DNA from 2 places in the Planktothrix mougeotii LEGE 06226 genome. Region 1 is predicted to be linked to the other one. Evidence: riboswitches for the same ligand, from Rfam matches in the RefSeq annotation. Region 1 holds a riboswitch; the other holds the start of a gene.
What was found. Region 1 has a riboswitch for cobalamin ahead of IQ236_RS07345 (energy-coupling factor ABC transporter permease). Riboswitches for the same ligand answer to the same signal wherever they lie in the genome.

Region 1 (7,335 bases):
GCGATCATTCATAGAGGCTGCTAACATGACTTCTTCACTGGCTAAATCCTTGAATTCTCAAGCTGCACTCGCGCAACATTTGCCTCCTTTAGAAAATGGCGATCGCTTAATTCGCCCTGAATTCGAGCGCCGTTATCAGGCTATGCCGGGATTAAAAAAAGCTGAACTTATCGAAGGAGTTGTGTACATGGCATCCCCATTGCGGTTTAAATTTCATGCCGAGCCCCACGGACGTTTAATCACTTGGTTGGGAGTTTATCAAGCTGCTACACCCCAAGTGCAAATGGGTATTGAGCCAACAGTTCGCTTGGATATCGACAACGAACCGCAGCCGGATGGAGTGTTATTAATTAGCCAAGAAAGCGGCGGAAAATCAACTCTGAGTGCAGATGGATACCTAGAAGGATCGCCGGAATTGGTAATAGAAATTGCCGCTAGTAGTGCTGCCATAGATTTAGGCGATAAAAAACGTGCTTATCGGCGCAGTGGTATTCAAGAATATCTTGTTTGGCAGATATTTGACCAAAAAATTGATTGGTTTAGTTTGCAAGATGGTGATTATATTTCTTTGCAACCCAACCCAGAAGGGGTGATTTGCTCTCTGGTGTTTCCGGGTTTGTGGTTAAATGTTGAATTCATGCTAAACGGAAATATGCCACAAGTGTTAAGTACCTTACAAGCTGGTATTAATTCGGCGGAGCATCAAGAATTTGTCGATAAGTTAATCGCACCACAGTCAGGAGAAGGAAAATGAAATCTCCGGCTATTATCATTTTAGGAGAAACCAGTATTCCCGTTGCTCGTAAAATGCAAATTGCTCTACCAGAAGCGGTGGTTTATGGGTTAATAGATCGCACCCATTCGGCTGATTTTAGTTATGCTAATTTTGGCGAAACGGTGCGAGAATTTTTCCAGACTGGAACGCCAATTATTGGGATTTGTGCGGCGGGTATTTTGATTCGCACTTTAGCACCTTTATTAACAAATAAGTGGCAAGAACCGCCTGTATTAGCGATCGCAGAAGATGGAAGTGCAGTAGTACCTTTGTTGGGGGGTTTACAAGGGGTTAACGATCTCGCTCGTCAAATTGCCTCGGTTTTGCAAATTTCCCCCGCAATTACCACGACTGGTGATATTAGATTTAAAACAACTTTATTATCGCCACCACTGGGTTATCAGTTAGTTAATCCTGATGATGCGAAAAAGTTTCTTTCCGATTTGTTGGCGGGTGAAAAGGTAAAGTTAATCGGGGAAGCAGACTGGTTACAAAATAGTAATTTACCGATTTCATCAGAGGGAAAACTGACGATCGAGATTAGAGGCAAAAATAACTTGGAATTGGCAAAACCTAGCGCAGATTGTTTAGTTTATCGAGTTGAGGAGAAAGACAAAACTGAGGAGAAATTGGGTTTTTCTCAAAGGGTTTTTGCATCTCAGAGTCAAGGTCAGTTAGCGATAGTGGGAACGGGGCCAGGGGCTATTAATTGGATGTCTCCAGAAGTTAGAGAGGTATTAGAAAAAGCAACGGATTGGGTGGGATATAAAACTTATTTGGATTTGGTAGAATCGCTACGAAAACCGGAGATTGTTCGCCATGAATCTGATAATCGGGTGGAACTCGATCGCGCAGAAATGGCGTTAGATTTAGCTGCTAAGGGGCGATCGGTTGTGTTAGTTTCTTCCGGCGATCCGGGAATTTATGCAATGGCATCGGCGGTGTTTGAGGTATTAGAAAAAAAGGTAAAATCAGAATGGGATGCGATCGCCATTCAGGTATGTCCGGGAATTTCGGCAATGCAAGCGGCGGCGGCGAGTGTTGGCGCACCTTTAGGACATGATTTTTGTGCGATTTCCCTATCAGATATTCTGAAATCTTGGGAGGTGATTTCTCGGCGCATTGAGTTGGCGGCGCAAGCAGATTTAGCGATCGCATTTTATAATCCTGTTTCTAAAGAGCGAACTTGGCAATTGGAGAAAGCAAAAGAGATTTTGTTAAAATGGCGATCGCCCCAAACACCTGTTGTATTAGCGCGTAATTTAGGGCGAAAAGGGCAAACTGTTACCGTGAAATTGCTAGAACAATTAACAATTGAAGATGCGGATATGCGAACCGTAATTTTGATTGGATCGAGTAAAACTCGGATTATTCAACAAGGTAAAACAAAGCAATGGGTTTATACTCCACGTCACTATTAGAAACTGGGTTTTTTCAGATGTGCGATCGACTAATATTATGTCCATGAAAACCAAGGAGAAGTAGGGGGCGTCAGACAAAAAATTTATGACTTTAATCGTTACCTTAAAACTCTGGCGCACCCTACAGATTAATTCAAATTAGCAATAGCTTGTTGCACTTGCTCGATATCGAGTTGTAAAATATCCGCAATTTCCTCAACAGAAAAACCTTTTCCTAATAAGCGAGGAATTGTTTGCAATTTACCTTCAACAATTCCTTCCAGCTTTAATTCTTGAGCAAACCGAGTTTTTCTCAAATCATCAACACCAAACATAGCTTCTAACTCCTGACGACTCATTTGGGGTAACTTTGCTAAAACAATCGTTTCCAACAAGTTTAACAGTTGTAACCGATAAGGTTCATCGGAAAATTGTTGTTTTACTTGTGCAATTAACCGAGTTACTTTCTCTAAGAGTTCTTTCTTTTTGGCGACAACTAATTGAATGATTTGTACGCCTAAAGGAGTGGTTTCACTGACTTCTATTTCATTCAAATAGATGCGCTTAACTAGGGGAGAATCTAATAACGGTTGTACAGATTCTCTTTGTCTAGCTTTCGGTTCAATGCTACGACTCCTGAAAATAATCATAGCACGCCACCGTAAATCCGGCTCATTATCTCTGAGATAGGTAAAAATCTCGGAGAATAAACGCAGATAAATTTTCGGGTCTTTTTGAAATTGTACCTCGGTGAAATAAATTGGATTTTCGGAATTTTCGGGTAAAAATACTCCATCAATTCTAAAAGCAGTTTGTTTCAATTCAACTGAATCAAAACGGTAATCTTGTACCAGTTCTGGTGATTCTCCCCATAACTCAAAAAAGGTTTCGGGTAAGTCTTTGAAAATGCGATAAAAGATGTGATCTGTTTTCATCATATTCCACCCTCCTTTTAAACCGGGTTTCTAACTCTAGTCAAAGGGAAATTTATTTTGCCAATTTTAATTGCGCGATCGCAGTTTGGGCAATAATTTTCCCTTGGCGATCGAACAAAATCACACCGATTTTTAGAGAAACATTGCCATATTTCTGCACATACTTTTGTGCCTTTTCACTAATAGTTTCTGCTAAAATTTCAAAAACTGGCGCTGCTAATCCGATTTCAACTAATAGTTTATAAGCTTCATCAGCCGTTTTTGTATCTAATACGGCTTTTACTGTTTCCAGATTTCCACCCGCTTTCACCACCGCAGCACTAATAATTTCTAACTTCGCATCTGCGAGATGACTTGATGTATTGAAAATCCCGCCAGCTAGTTTAATTAACTTCCCTTGATAGCCCAATAATAACACCGAATTTGCACCCCGCAATCCCGCTTCTACTAACAAGGGGCCAACCCAGTTTCCCGTTTGCGCGATCGCATTTTCTGGAATACCCAAACTTTGAGCAATATGGATTCCATGACTGCCAATACAAAAAACTAAATCCTTTTTCTTTTCAACTATAACTTGCAAATTATGACTCAATTCTGACCGATGTTCCTCAGTCGAAAGAGGTTGGGAAATTCCACTTGTTCCTAACAGCGATAACCCTTGCAAAATACCAAACGCCTCATTCGATGTTCGTTGAGCTAACTGGCGACCTTCGGGTAAAATAATTGATACCGTAATCGTTTTATTTTCGGGAATCAAAGGTAACAGATTAGCCTCAAATAAGCGGCGGGCATATCTGTAAATTGCCGGTTCTCCCGATGCAGTTTTTCCTAATCCTTCTCCCCCTTCTAAAATCAGAGGTTCGGTTTGACGTTCTTGCCATTTCACATAAGCCCAAATTGGGGTATTGCGCGTTAAATCTAAATTATCTCCGGGGTCACTAAGAGTAATTGCTAAAGCACTATTGGCATCAATATTAGCAACTTGTTGTACCGGAATTGTGGCGCGATCCGGTAGCAAATTAAGAGATACTTCTGAGATCATCTCAAGGGGTTTTTGTAAGTGTAAAAATGCCGCTTTAGCAGAAGCAACGGCAAAAACCGGAAGGGTATAACCTGTGTTAGCCATTTGCAAAAAAGGATTAGGGAGTAAAAAAGAAGAAGAATTAAATTATACAGAGATGAGTGATGTTTTTGGCTTGAGAAGCAAGATTTTTTGCGCTTGAGACTTTTCAAAAGTCTCTCAGCGTGTTAGTATCTAAAAGCGATCGGTTCCAACGGGGAGCAGCCGTTGGAGGAAAGGGGGAAAGTTCGGTGCAAATCCGGCGCTGTCCCGCAACTGTGAAGAGATTTTGCTGTCTCTGAGTCAGGATGCCCGCCGATTAGTGTTTATTTATATCAACATCTGCGAGGTACAGATCGTGTCTAAAACAAGCTTTTTTCGATTCAAAATACATCATTGGTTGTCAAGCTATTGCCTTGATTCAGTTTTGATACTTTGGCTTAATTGCGATCGGGGATCGTTATATTAAATTCGGACTCTTGTTTGGTAGTTGCCGAAATTAACGCGCCCGTAAATAGTCTGGATAGATTTGAACCTTGTTTCATCACCTCAGATAACAAGATAACAGATCATGTTGCCTGTTCCACTGCCAAATGAAAGATGATTTAGATTTATTTGATTGACTGAACAAAAAATGAAACAGCTTAAATGGTTGCGCCTGATAATGATGGCAGGACTGAGTTTTTATCTAGTAATTGCTTCGCCTACTCCTGCGGTGGCAATGCACATTATGGAAGGATTTTTACCCGTACAGTGGGCAATATTCTGGTGGGTAGTATTTATTCCTTTCTTTGTTTGGGGTTTGCGATCGATTACGCGCATCACCCGTCAGCATCCCGAAACTAAGTTACTTCTAGCACTAGCAGGCGCTTTTACTTTCGTCCTATCTGCATTGAAAATTCCCTCTGTCACCGGGAGTTGTTCCCATCCTACGGGGACTGGATTGGGTGCGGTGCTATTTGGGCCAGCCGTAATGTCCGTTTTGGGCGCTTTGGTATTGTTATTTCAGGCGTTACTATTAGCTCATGGCGGCTTAACAACTTTGGGCGCAAACGCGGTTTCAATGGCAGTAGTTGGCCCATTTGTCGCCTACGGCATCTATCAACTGGTGATGAAAGCAAGCGGTAGACAAACTCTAGCTATTTTTCTGGCTGCTTCGGTAGCAGATTTGCTCACTTACGTGATGACTTCGGCGCAACTGGCGCTGGCATTTCCGGCAGAAGTAGGAGGAATAGGGGCAGCATTTGTTAAATTTGCGGGTATTTTTGCTCTGACTCAGGTGCCTTTAGCTCTTAGTGAAGGTTTGCTGACGGTGCTGGTTTGGAACTGGCTTGTTACCTATAATCACCAAGAGTTGCAAGCGTTAAATGTGATTAAAGAAGGAGTCTAAAAAATGCAAGTTTCTCGCAAAAGTTGGAATAATGGGTTACTGGTATTGGGCGTGATGGCTTTAGCGATCGCTCCCTTAATTCTAGTTCGCGGAGCCGAGTTTGGGGGAGCCGATGGTGTAGCAGAGGCGGCGATTCAAGAGGTAAATCCTAACTATAAACCTTGGGCAACTCCCATTTTTGAGCCTGCTAGTGGTGAAATTGAATCGCTTTTATTTGCTTTGCAAGCGGGACTGGGAGCAGGAGTAATTGGCTATGCGATCGGATTATATCGTGGTCGGCAAGAACAACAAGAACCCAAGGAAAATCAACCAAAATAAGCTAATTTTTCCTAACCTACAAACAAAAACCAATGACCAATAACCAATGCACCATCATCTCGATGCTTATGCCTATACCAATCACCTCAAGCAATTACCCCCTTTACAAAAGCTGCTATTTGCGTTAACTACTTTAGCGATCGCATTACTCGCTCATCCTCTCACCCAAGCGGCTATTTTTGTTTGGTTGAATCTGTGGACGATCGGCTATGCTCGCATTCCAATTAAAGTATATGGGCGGGTTTTGGCTGTTGTAAGTATCTTTCTGCTGACTAGCTTACCAGCTTTGTTAATAAATGCGATGCCGCAAGGCGGCGGCTACGCCATCGCTCTCGATGAAATTACAGCTATTGGGCATAATTCTTTAGGTGGATTGGTAATTGGTAATTGGTATTTGTTTGTGAGTTATTCTGGATTGATGCAAGCGATGGAAATTGTCATGCGATCGCTGGCTTGTTTTTCTTGTTTGCTGTTTATTTTATTCACGATTCCTTTTGCTGAGTTATTATCTATTTTGCGTCAATGTCGTTTTCCTCCCGTATTGCTCGATCTATTACTTTTAATGTATCGATTTGTCTTTTTATTTCTCGATGTAGCAACTCAACTTCATCTGGCACAACAGGCACGAGGCGGTTATCGTACTCGCCAACGCTGGATGCAAAGTGTAGCATTGTTGGCAGGACAGTTAGTAGTGCGATCGCTACAACGCTATCAACAATTTTCTCTGGGATTGACGGCCCGTGGTTTTAACGGTCAGTTTCAAGTTTATTCTACTCAATCTTATCACTATTCCCAACGCTATGCAATAGAATCTTTGCTAGGTTGTATTGGGTTAGTCATTTTCGAGTTAAAATTTCGGTGATTATCTTGGATAATACCCCATCTCTACTGCAATTTGAAAGTGTATTTTACACCTATCCAGGTGCAAATAAACCTGCTATTGAAAACTTAACTCTGTCTATTCCGGCGGGGAAAAGGACGGCTATTTTGGGGCATAATGGTTGTGGTAAATCGACGTTATTATTATTAGCAGATGGGTTATATAGATGTAGTGCGGGAGTGATTTCTTGGCAAGGTAAACCGATGCAATATCAGGCGCGATCGCTCAACGAATGGCGACAAAGAATTGGCTTGGCATTTCAAGATCCCGAACAACAATTAGTAGCGGCAACTGTAGCGGAAGATATTTCTTACGGACTTTGTAATTTGCCACTATCGCAGGCAGAAATAGCGGCAAGATTGCATCAAACTTTGATTGATTTTAACTTACAAGAGTTAGCCGATCGACCGTTGCATTATCTTAGTTTGGGACAAAAAAGAAGGGTCGCTTTAGCTGGGGTAATGGCATTACAACCGCAATTATTATTACTTGATGAACCGACAGCTTATTTAGATCGGTTGCAAACTCGCCATTTAATGCAGGAATTAGACCGAATTCATGGTAATGGAACTACAAT
Region 2 (7,335 bases), on a different contig from region 1:
AAAATATTTGCAGTGTTTCCTATAGGTTTTATGAGCATTAACGTTTATAATGGATAACAGATAGTGTGTTTACAGGGTTGTCAACAATCGCGCTCAAAGTAGGCACTCAAAACCGAATTCCTTGGATCTGATCTCAAGTCCATGATCCCCCTTATCAAGGGGGATCATGGGGGATCTGATCTTAGCTGTAATCAGGGGTCTTCGGCGGTCGTTGACAAACTTTGGTGCGTGCGTTGCGCTTACCCACGCTACAAGTTAAATTAATAAGGGTTTTTAATTATGGAAAATGGTTTCTATTTATATGGAATTTTACCGACAAACCAAGTACGACCTTTAGGGTTATCGGGATTAGATCAACAACCGATTCAAACCCATCCGGTGAATGAGTTTAGCTTTTTATATTCCGCAGCCCAGCAAGATCGGTATTTAGCCAGTCGCCGGAATTTATTAGGCCATGAACAAGTCTTAGAACTGGTGATGCAACAGGGTTATAGAAGCATTTTACCTTTGCAATTTGGATTAGTGATTCAAGATTGGGAAACTGTAGAAACGCAGTTAATTCTTCCCTATCAAGAACGGTTAAAACAATTGTTTCATAAATTAGAGGGAAAACGGGAAGTCGGAGTTAAAATTTTTTGGGAAGAACCAGAAGAATTAAATCGTTTAATGATAGAAAACCAAGGATTAAGAGAAAAGCGCGATCGCTTAGAAGGTAAACCGCTTAGTATGGATGAAGTCATTCAGATTGGTCAAGAAATTGAACAGGCGATGCAAGATCGCCAACAGGGAATTATTGAGAAATTTCAACACACCTTAAACCCCTTAGCAGAAGAAATTGTTGAGAATGAAACCTTAACTAATACGATGATCTATAATGCCGCTTATTTAATTCCTTGGGATACGGAACCTAAATTTAGTGATAAAATTGAAGAACTTGATCACTATTTTAAGAACCGCTTACGAATTCGCTATAATAATTTTACAGCCCCCTTTAATTTTGCCCAACTCAATCCTTAATCGGAGGTGTTATGGTCTTACGATTATTATTATCTCCAATAACAGCACCCTTTGGGGGGGTAATCTGGATCGGCGAACAACTCCTAGAACGGGCTGAAGCCGAACTAGACGATAAAGAAAACTTAAGTAAACGATTATTAGCCCTTCAGTTAGCTTTTGATATGGGAGATATTTCTGAGGAAGAGTTTGAAGTCCAAGAAGAAGAATTATTATTGCAAATTCAAGCCTTAGAAGATGAAAACACAGTTTCAAAAGATTAAACCCCTTCCCGAAACGGTTTAATTCTGTTTTCTGTGTGTTTCGCTGTACCCAAAACTCTATAGTAATCCGTGTAGGATTTGTCAACGATGTAGGGGTAGTGTCCCCATGCCTACCCCAATCTACGGGCAACTACTGAGGGTTGCCCCTACAAAGATATCGGGTAGGTTGTAATCATTTACAACGGACATAAAACAGCCAAAAGTATTATTCATGTTCCCTAATCCCTATTCGTAATTCGTAATTCGTAATTCGTAATTCGTAATTCGTAATTCGTAATTCCCTATTGACAACGCTTGCTTGTACGAGTCAACGGCCAACTCCATGTTAATCTTAGTTTTTGTATTGCAGACACTCAACACACAAGCGCACAAACGATCATGTCGGACACTCCATCGTCTCAACTTTCAGAACAACCAACCCCAGAAGCCAACGCCAATGAAATAGCGACTTCTGATCGCAGTGCTAAAACCCGCCAACTCTTAGGAATGAAAGGGGCAGCACCGGGAGAAACCTCCATTTGGAAAATTCGCCTACAGTTGATGAAACCGATCACCTGGATTCCCTTAATCTGGGGGGTGGTCTGTGGTGCTGCTTCATCAGGACATTTTTCTTGGTCACTGGAAGATGTGTTAAAAGTGGCGACTTGTATGTTAATGTCCGGGCCATTAATGACCGGGTATACCCAGACTCTCAATGATTTTTATGATCGCGAACTCGATGCCATTAATGAACCTTATCGTCCCATCCCTTCTGGGGCGATTTCCATTCCCCAAGTTGTCACCCAAATTTTACTGCTATTAGGGTTAGGAATAGGCATTTCCTACCTGTTAGATACTTGGGCGGGACATGAATTCCCCATCGTTACTGTTTTATGTCTTGGGGGAGCCTTTGTGTCCTATATTTACTCCGCACCCCCTCTGAAGCTGAAAAAAAATGGCTGGTTAGGAAATTATGCCCTAGGAGCGAGTTATATTGCCTTACCTTGGTGGGCGGGTCATGCCTTATTTGGAGAACTGACCCCAACGATTATGATTTTAACTTTGTTTTATAGTTTAGCTGGGCTAGGAATTGCCATTGTTAATGACTTTAAGAGTGTCGAAGGCGATCGCCAATTGGGGTTACAATCCCTTCCAGTGATGTTTGGGATTACAACCGCCGCCTGGATTTGTGTTTTGATGATTGATATCTTCCAAGCGGGGATGGCCGTTTATTTGGTCAGTATCAAGCAAAATCTCTATGCTACCGTTCTCTTGCTGCTGGTCATTCCTCAAATTACCTTCCAAGATATGTATTTTCTACGCAATCCTGTAGAAAATGATGTTAAATATCAAGCAAGTGCCCAACCGTTCCTGGTATTAGGAATGTTAGTTGTGGGTTTAGCGCTGGGTCATGCGGTTTAGGGAGTTTCCCACTTCCAGCAAAACCGCAGTTTCCCAACCCTCCTGAAAACTGGGATCAAGAAAAAAACCTTGATTTTCAGTGAGATCAGGCTTCGACAGCCAACTGTAGAGGCAAGCAAAACTTGCCTTCTGCACTGTTAAAATTCACTGTCGAATGATTACCAAAACCACCGATTTGTCCGAACCAATGGAAGAATCTCAATTACCATCCCGACCTAAGACGGACTCAACTCCATCCGAAACCGAATGGGAGACTAACCCCAGTAACGTTTCAACCCAACCCGTTTTGATATCATCCCCGATGACAACAGAACCTGAAATTGATGAAACTACCCCTGAATCGGTTTCAGAGTCTAATTCCCCGGAGGTCGCTTGGCATCATCGCGCCTTGAAGCGGTTAAATTCAGAATGGGTGAAACTGCGTCACAAGCTAACATCCCCCAACGCTGAAGGGAAACTGTGGTATCGTCGTCCGAGTGTCTGGATTGGAGTGGGCGTCATTAGTGTTGGCGGTGGTGCGTTGGGTTATGGAGCTTGGCAATGGTATCAAATTGATCAAAGCTTACCCCCAGTTTCGGTAAATACAATGGCATCCTTTAGCCGGGATGGCACCATTACCATTAAAGCCGCCAATAGTGATATTTTAATGCAAACCGGGCCAGCAACACGGGAAAAACTGCGACTCAAACAAATTCCCGAAAAACTGGTACAAGCTTTTATTTCTACGGAAGATGTTCGTTTTTATGACCATGATGGGGTGGACTATCAAGGAATTGTTCGCGCCATTGGATCTAATGTCTTAGCGGGGGGAGTGGTTGAAGGCGGAAGTACCATCACCCAACAGTTAGCCAGAATTGTATATTTGAATCAAGAACATAGCCTCACCCGTAAACTGAAAGAGGCAATGGTGTCTTGGAAAATTGAAGATCAAATGAGTAAGGAAGATATCCTAGAACGCTATCTCAATTTAGTGTATTTGGGTTCAGGTGCTTATGGGGTGGCGGACGCGGCTTATGTTTATTTTAGTAAATCCGTGAATGAATTAACGTTGTCGGAAATGGCAATGTTAGCGGGTTTACCTCCCGCACCGAGTCAATATTCTCCCTTAGAAAATCCAGAGGCGGCGACGAAACGACGCAATATTGTTCTCCAACGAATGCAGGATGCTAAGGTGATCACGGCCACTGAAGCGCAAGCCGCGATGCAAGAAGCGCTGAATCTTAAACCTAGTCAACCTAAACGGTTATTAGTTAAAGCGCCTTATTTTTCGAGTTATGTTCTGAAAGAACTCCCCCAACATATATCAAAAGACGCGATGGCAGCAGGGGGATTAACGGTTGAAACCAGTTTAGATTTAAAATGGCAAGAAGCCGCAGAAAAAACCGTTAAAGATGCGGTAGAACTTGATGGTGCTGGAGCTAATTTTGGTCAAGCTGCGTTAGTTTCTATTGAACCCAAAACCGGAGAAGTTAAGGCAATGGTGGGGGGATATCAATATAAAGAAAGTGAATTTAATCGGGTTACTCAAGCGCAGCGACAACCGGGATCAACCTTTAAAGGATTAGTTTATGCCGCAGCAATTGGGGCGGGTTTTTCCCCTTATGATAGTTATTTGGATGAACCTTATAAAGTTGATGGTTATCGTCCTCGAAATTATGGCAATAAACATTATGGCTGGATGTCGATGTCTGATGCCTTAAGCCGTTCGATTAATGTAATTGCGGTTAAAGTATTAGTGGATGTGGGGTTTGAACCTGCCATAAAATTGGCAAAAGATATGGGCATTAAATCTCCTTTAAAACCGACTTATGCCATGGCTTTAGGTGCTTATGAAGTCAATTTATTAGAATTAACCAATGCTTATGGAACTTTAGCTGATGAAGGCAATTATATTCCGGCTCATGGGATTCGGCGAGTTTTAGATCAACAGGGAAATATCATTTATCAAGCTAAATTTAAACCTAAACAAGTTTTAGATAAAAATAGTGCTGCGATTACAACTTGGATGTTAGAAGGAGTTGTTAATGGGGGAACTGGAAGCGCGGCAGCCTTACCTAACCGAGATGTTGCAGGTAAAACGGGAACCTCTGAAGAAGCGAGAGATTTATGGTTTATTGGCTATATTCCTCAAGCTGTAACCGGAATTTGGTTAGGAAATGATAATAATGATCCAACCTGGGGTGCTAGTAGTAGCGCGGCTTATAGTTGGGGGGAATTTATGGGAAAAGTTGTTGAGGGAATGCCTGTTGAAAAGTTCCCAGAACTGCCTGAATTAGAAGGACGAAAAGGCAGTATTAAAGCGAAACCTCATGAACCCAATAGCATAGAAACGGGAACTAAAGTTGCTATTGAAGATGGTGATCCGGCTCAAGCTGGAAGTGGGGATGGGAGTTATGCTAGTAATTCAGAGAATTACGATAGTGGTTATTCAGAAAGTGGTTCCTATAGTGATAGCAACGGCTATTCCTCTGATGGATATTATGATAACTCCTCTTCTGGGGGCTATTCTTCTGAGGGTTATTCTTCCGATGGTTATTCTTCCGATGGTTATTATGATGGAGGATATTCGGAAGGTTCCAACAATTACTAAACAGCTAAATTTGATTAAACGCGCTAAAATTCAGTTATGTTTGATTGCGATCGCCGGGTTTAAGGAGACTGTTCGATTATGGATGAACTCAAACCAATTTTACAAGAATTAACTCATGAACCCATTGCATTTTTAGGGGGGTTTTTCTCAGGTTTATTAAAATTAAACCTGAATGATGATCCCGTTAAAACTTGGCTAGAGAAACAAGGAGGAACTTCTGTATCTAGCCCCTCTGATTCTAAAAATAATAACGGAAATTCTGGCGGCCCTCAATCGATCACGATTGATTAATCAGTTATCAGTTATCAGTGTAGAGACGCGCCATGGCGCGTCTCTACCAGTTATCAGTTATCAGTTATCAAGATGCAATGAGTTTTCTGGCAAGGGTTAATAGCCAGGAATATTAGCGTGCGAAGCGCATTTTTCGCCTGCACAAAAAAACCATCAACCTTTATCGCATCTTTTTGCTTTTTGGGGTAAAATAGAATAAATACTTAATCATTCACGGTAATCGGGTAGGGAAACTTCGGTGAAAGTCCGAGGCTGTGCGGCAACTGTGAGTTAGGTTATTTCTAACAAGCCAGAATGCCTACCGATCACTTGGCTCTATACCTGCCTCACACGGGGAAGGAGATTTAAACTTAACATGACTTATAACACAGAACTTTCCATTAAACCCTCAAACTCGACATTTCCAGCCTTACCTCTACAGCGTCCGTTATTACTCATTGGTCATGGAACCCGTGATACAGATGGACGGGAAACCTTTTTAGAATTTGCTCAAGCCTATCAACAATTAGATCACTCTCGCCCGGTGGTTCCTTGTTTTTTAGAATTAACAGGGCCTACCATTCAAGAAGGAATTGATCGCTGTATTGAACAAGGTTATACGGAATTATCCGCCTTACCTTTATTATTATTTGCAGCGCGACACAATAAATTTGATATTACCAATGAGTTAGATCGAGCCAAACAACGACATCCGCAATTAACCTTTCATTATGGCCGACATTTTGGCATTAGTCCCAATATTTTAGAATTATTGCGATCGCGTTTACATCAATTAGAACAGCCGGAATTAAACCCTTTAAACATTCCTAATTCCGAAACTGTATTATTATTTGTCGGACGAGGAGCAAGTGATCCTGATGCGAATGGAGATGTTTATAAACTGGCTCGAATTCTTTGGGAAGGAAGCGGATATTTAACCGTTGAAACCTGTTTTATTGGCATTACTCATCCCCGTTTAGAAGAAGGATTTCGTCGTGCTCGACTCTATCAACCCAAACGAATTATTGTCTTACCTTACTTCTTATTTACTGGGGTTTTAGTTAAAAAAATCTTTGATATAACAGCCCAACAACAGGAACAATATCCTGAAATTCAAATGACTTGTTTACCCGAAATGGGCATTCAACAGGAACTTTTACACCTCTTACGAGAACGGGAAATAGAAACCCAACTCGGAGAAGTTCAAATGAACTGTGAAATGTGCAAATTCCGGTTAGCTGCAATTTCAGGAAATCATCATCATCATGATCACAGTCATGATCATCATCACCACCATCATCATCATGATCATGACCATCCCCCAGTTGATCCCTATGCCAAATTAGAAGATTATCATCAACGTATTTGGAATACACCTTAATTGATTCTGTAGAAACCCAAACTTGGATTGAATTTGCTATCTTAGATGTAATTACATCAATACTGAAACAGATCAAGAACTTTATAGAAGTTATAATCAAGTCTTAGGGGGTGTTGTTAATAGGATTAACCGCCCCTCTTTTATCCCCGATCCCCCTACTTTCCCTGCCATCCTCTTCTATGGATTTACTGCGATCGCTTCCCATTGGACTATATTTAGAACAACCGATTACTTGGTTACATCGTTTAGATGCCAGGGTTAAGTTAGTGTGGTTGATGAGCTTTTTAGTCGCTCCGTTATTAGCTAACCCTTTATGGCGATTAGTATTAGTCGGGTTGTTAATTTTAATCACCTTATTGGCTCGAATTCCGTTACGAGTGTGGAAGCGACAAATGGGGTGGTTACTGATGTTTTGT

Region 2: linked by a shared signal. The riboswitch ahead of IQ236_RS26060 (sirohydrochlorin chelatase) and the one ahead of IQ236_RS07345 (energy-coupling factor ABC transporter permease) in region 1 are both predicted to bind cobalamin.

Annotation. Positions count from the first base shown of each region.
Region 1 covers NZ_JADEWU010000011.1:38,561-45,895, reverse strand. Annotated here, with positions in the region: gene IQ236_RS07365 (Uma2 family endonuclease) at 26-754, shown strand; gene cobJ (precorrin-3B C(17)-methyltransferase) at 751-2,196, shown strand; gene IQ236_RS07355 (Rpn family recombination-promoting nuclease/putative transposase) at 2,325-3,113, opposite strand; gene cbiD (cobalt-precorrin-5B (C(1))-methyltransferase CbiD) at 3,163-4,236, opposite strand; cobalamin riboswitch at 4,360-4,504, shown strand; gene IQ236_RS07345 (energy-coupling factor ABC transporter permease) at 4,838-5,560, shown strand; gene IQ236_RS07340 (energy-coupling factor ABC transporter substrate-binding protein) at 5,564-5,878, shown strand; gene cbiQ (cobalt ECF transporter T component CbiQ) at 5,925-6,740, shown strand; gene IQ236_RS07330 (energy-coupling factor ABC transporter ATP-binding protein) at 6,737-7,335, shown strand, end outside.
Region 2 covers NZ_JADEWU010000115.1:2,884-10,218, reverse strand. Annotated here, with positions in the region: gene gvpF (gas vesicle protein GvpF) at 280-1,017, shown strand; gene IQ236_RS26080 (gas vesicle protein GvpG) at 1,029-1,277, shown strand; gene chlG (chlorophyll synthase ChlG) at 1,656-2,678, shown strand; gene IQ236_RS26070 (transglycosylase domain-containing protein) at 2,833-5,268, shown strand; gene IQ236_RS26065 (hypothetical protein) at 5,347-5,559, shown strand; adenosylcobalamin-variant (AdoCbl-variant) riboswitch at 5,777-5,867, shown strand; gene IQ236_RS26060 (sirohydrochlorin chelatase) at 5,915-6,919, shown strand; gene IQ236_RS26055 (energy-coupling factor transporter transmembrane component T family protein) at 7,099-7,335, shown strand, end outside.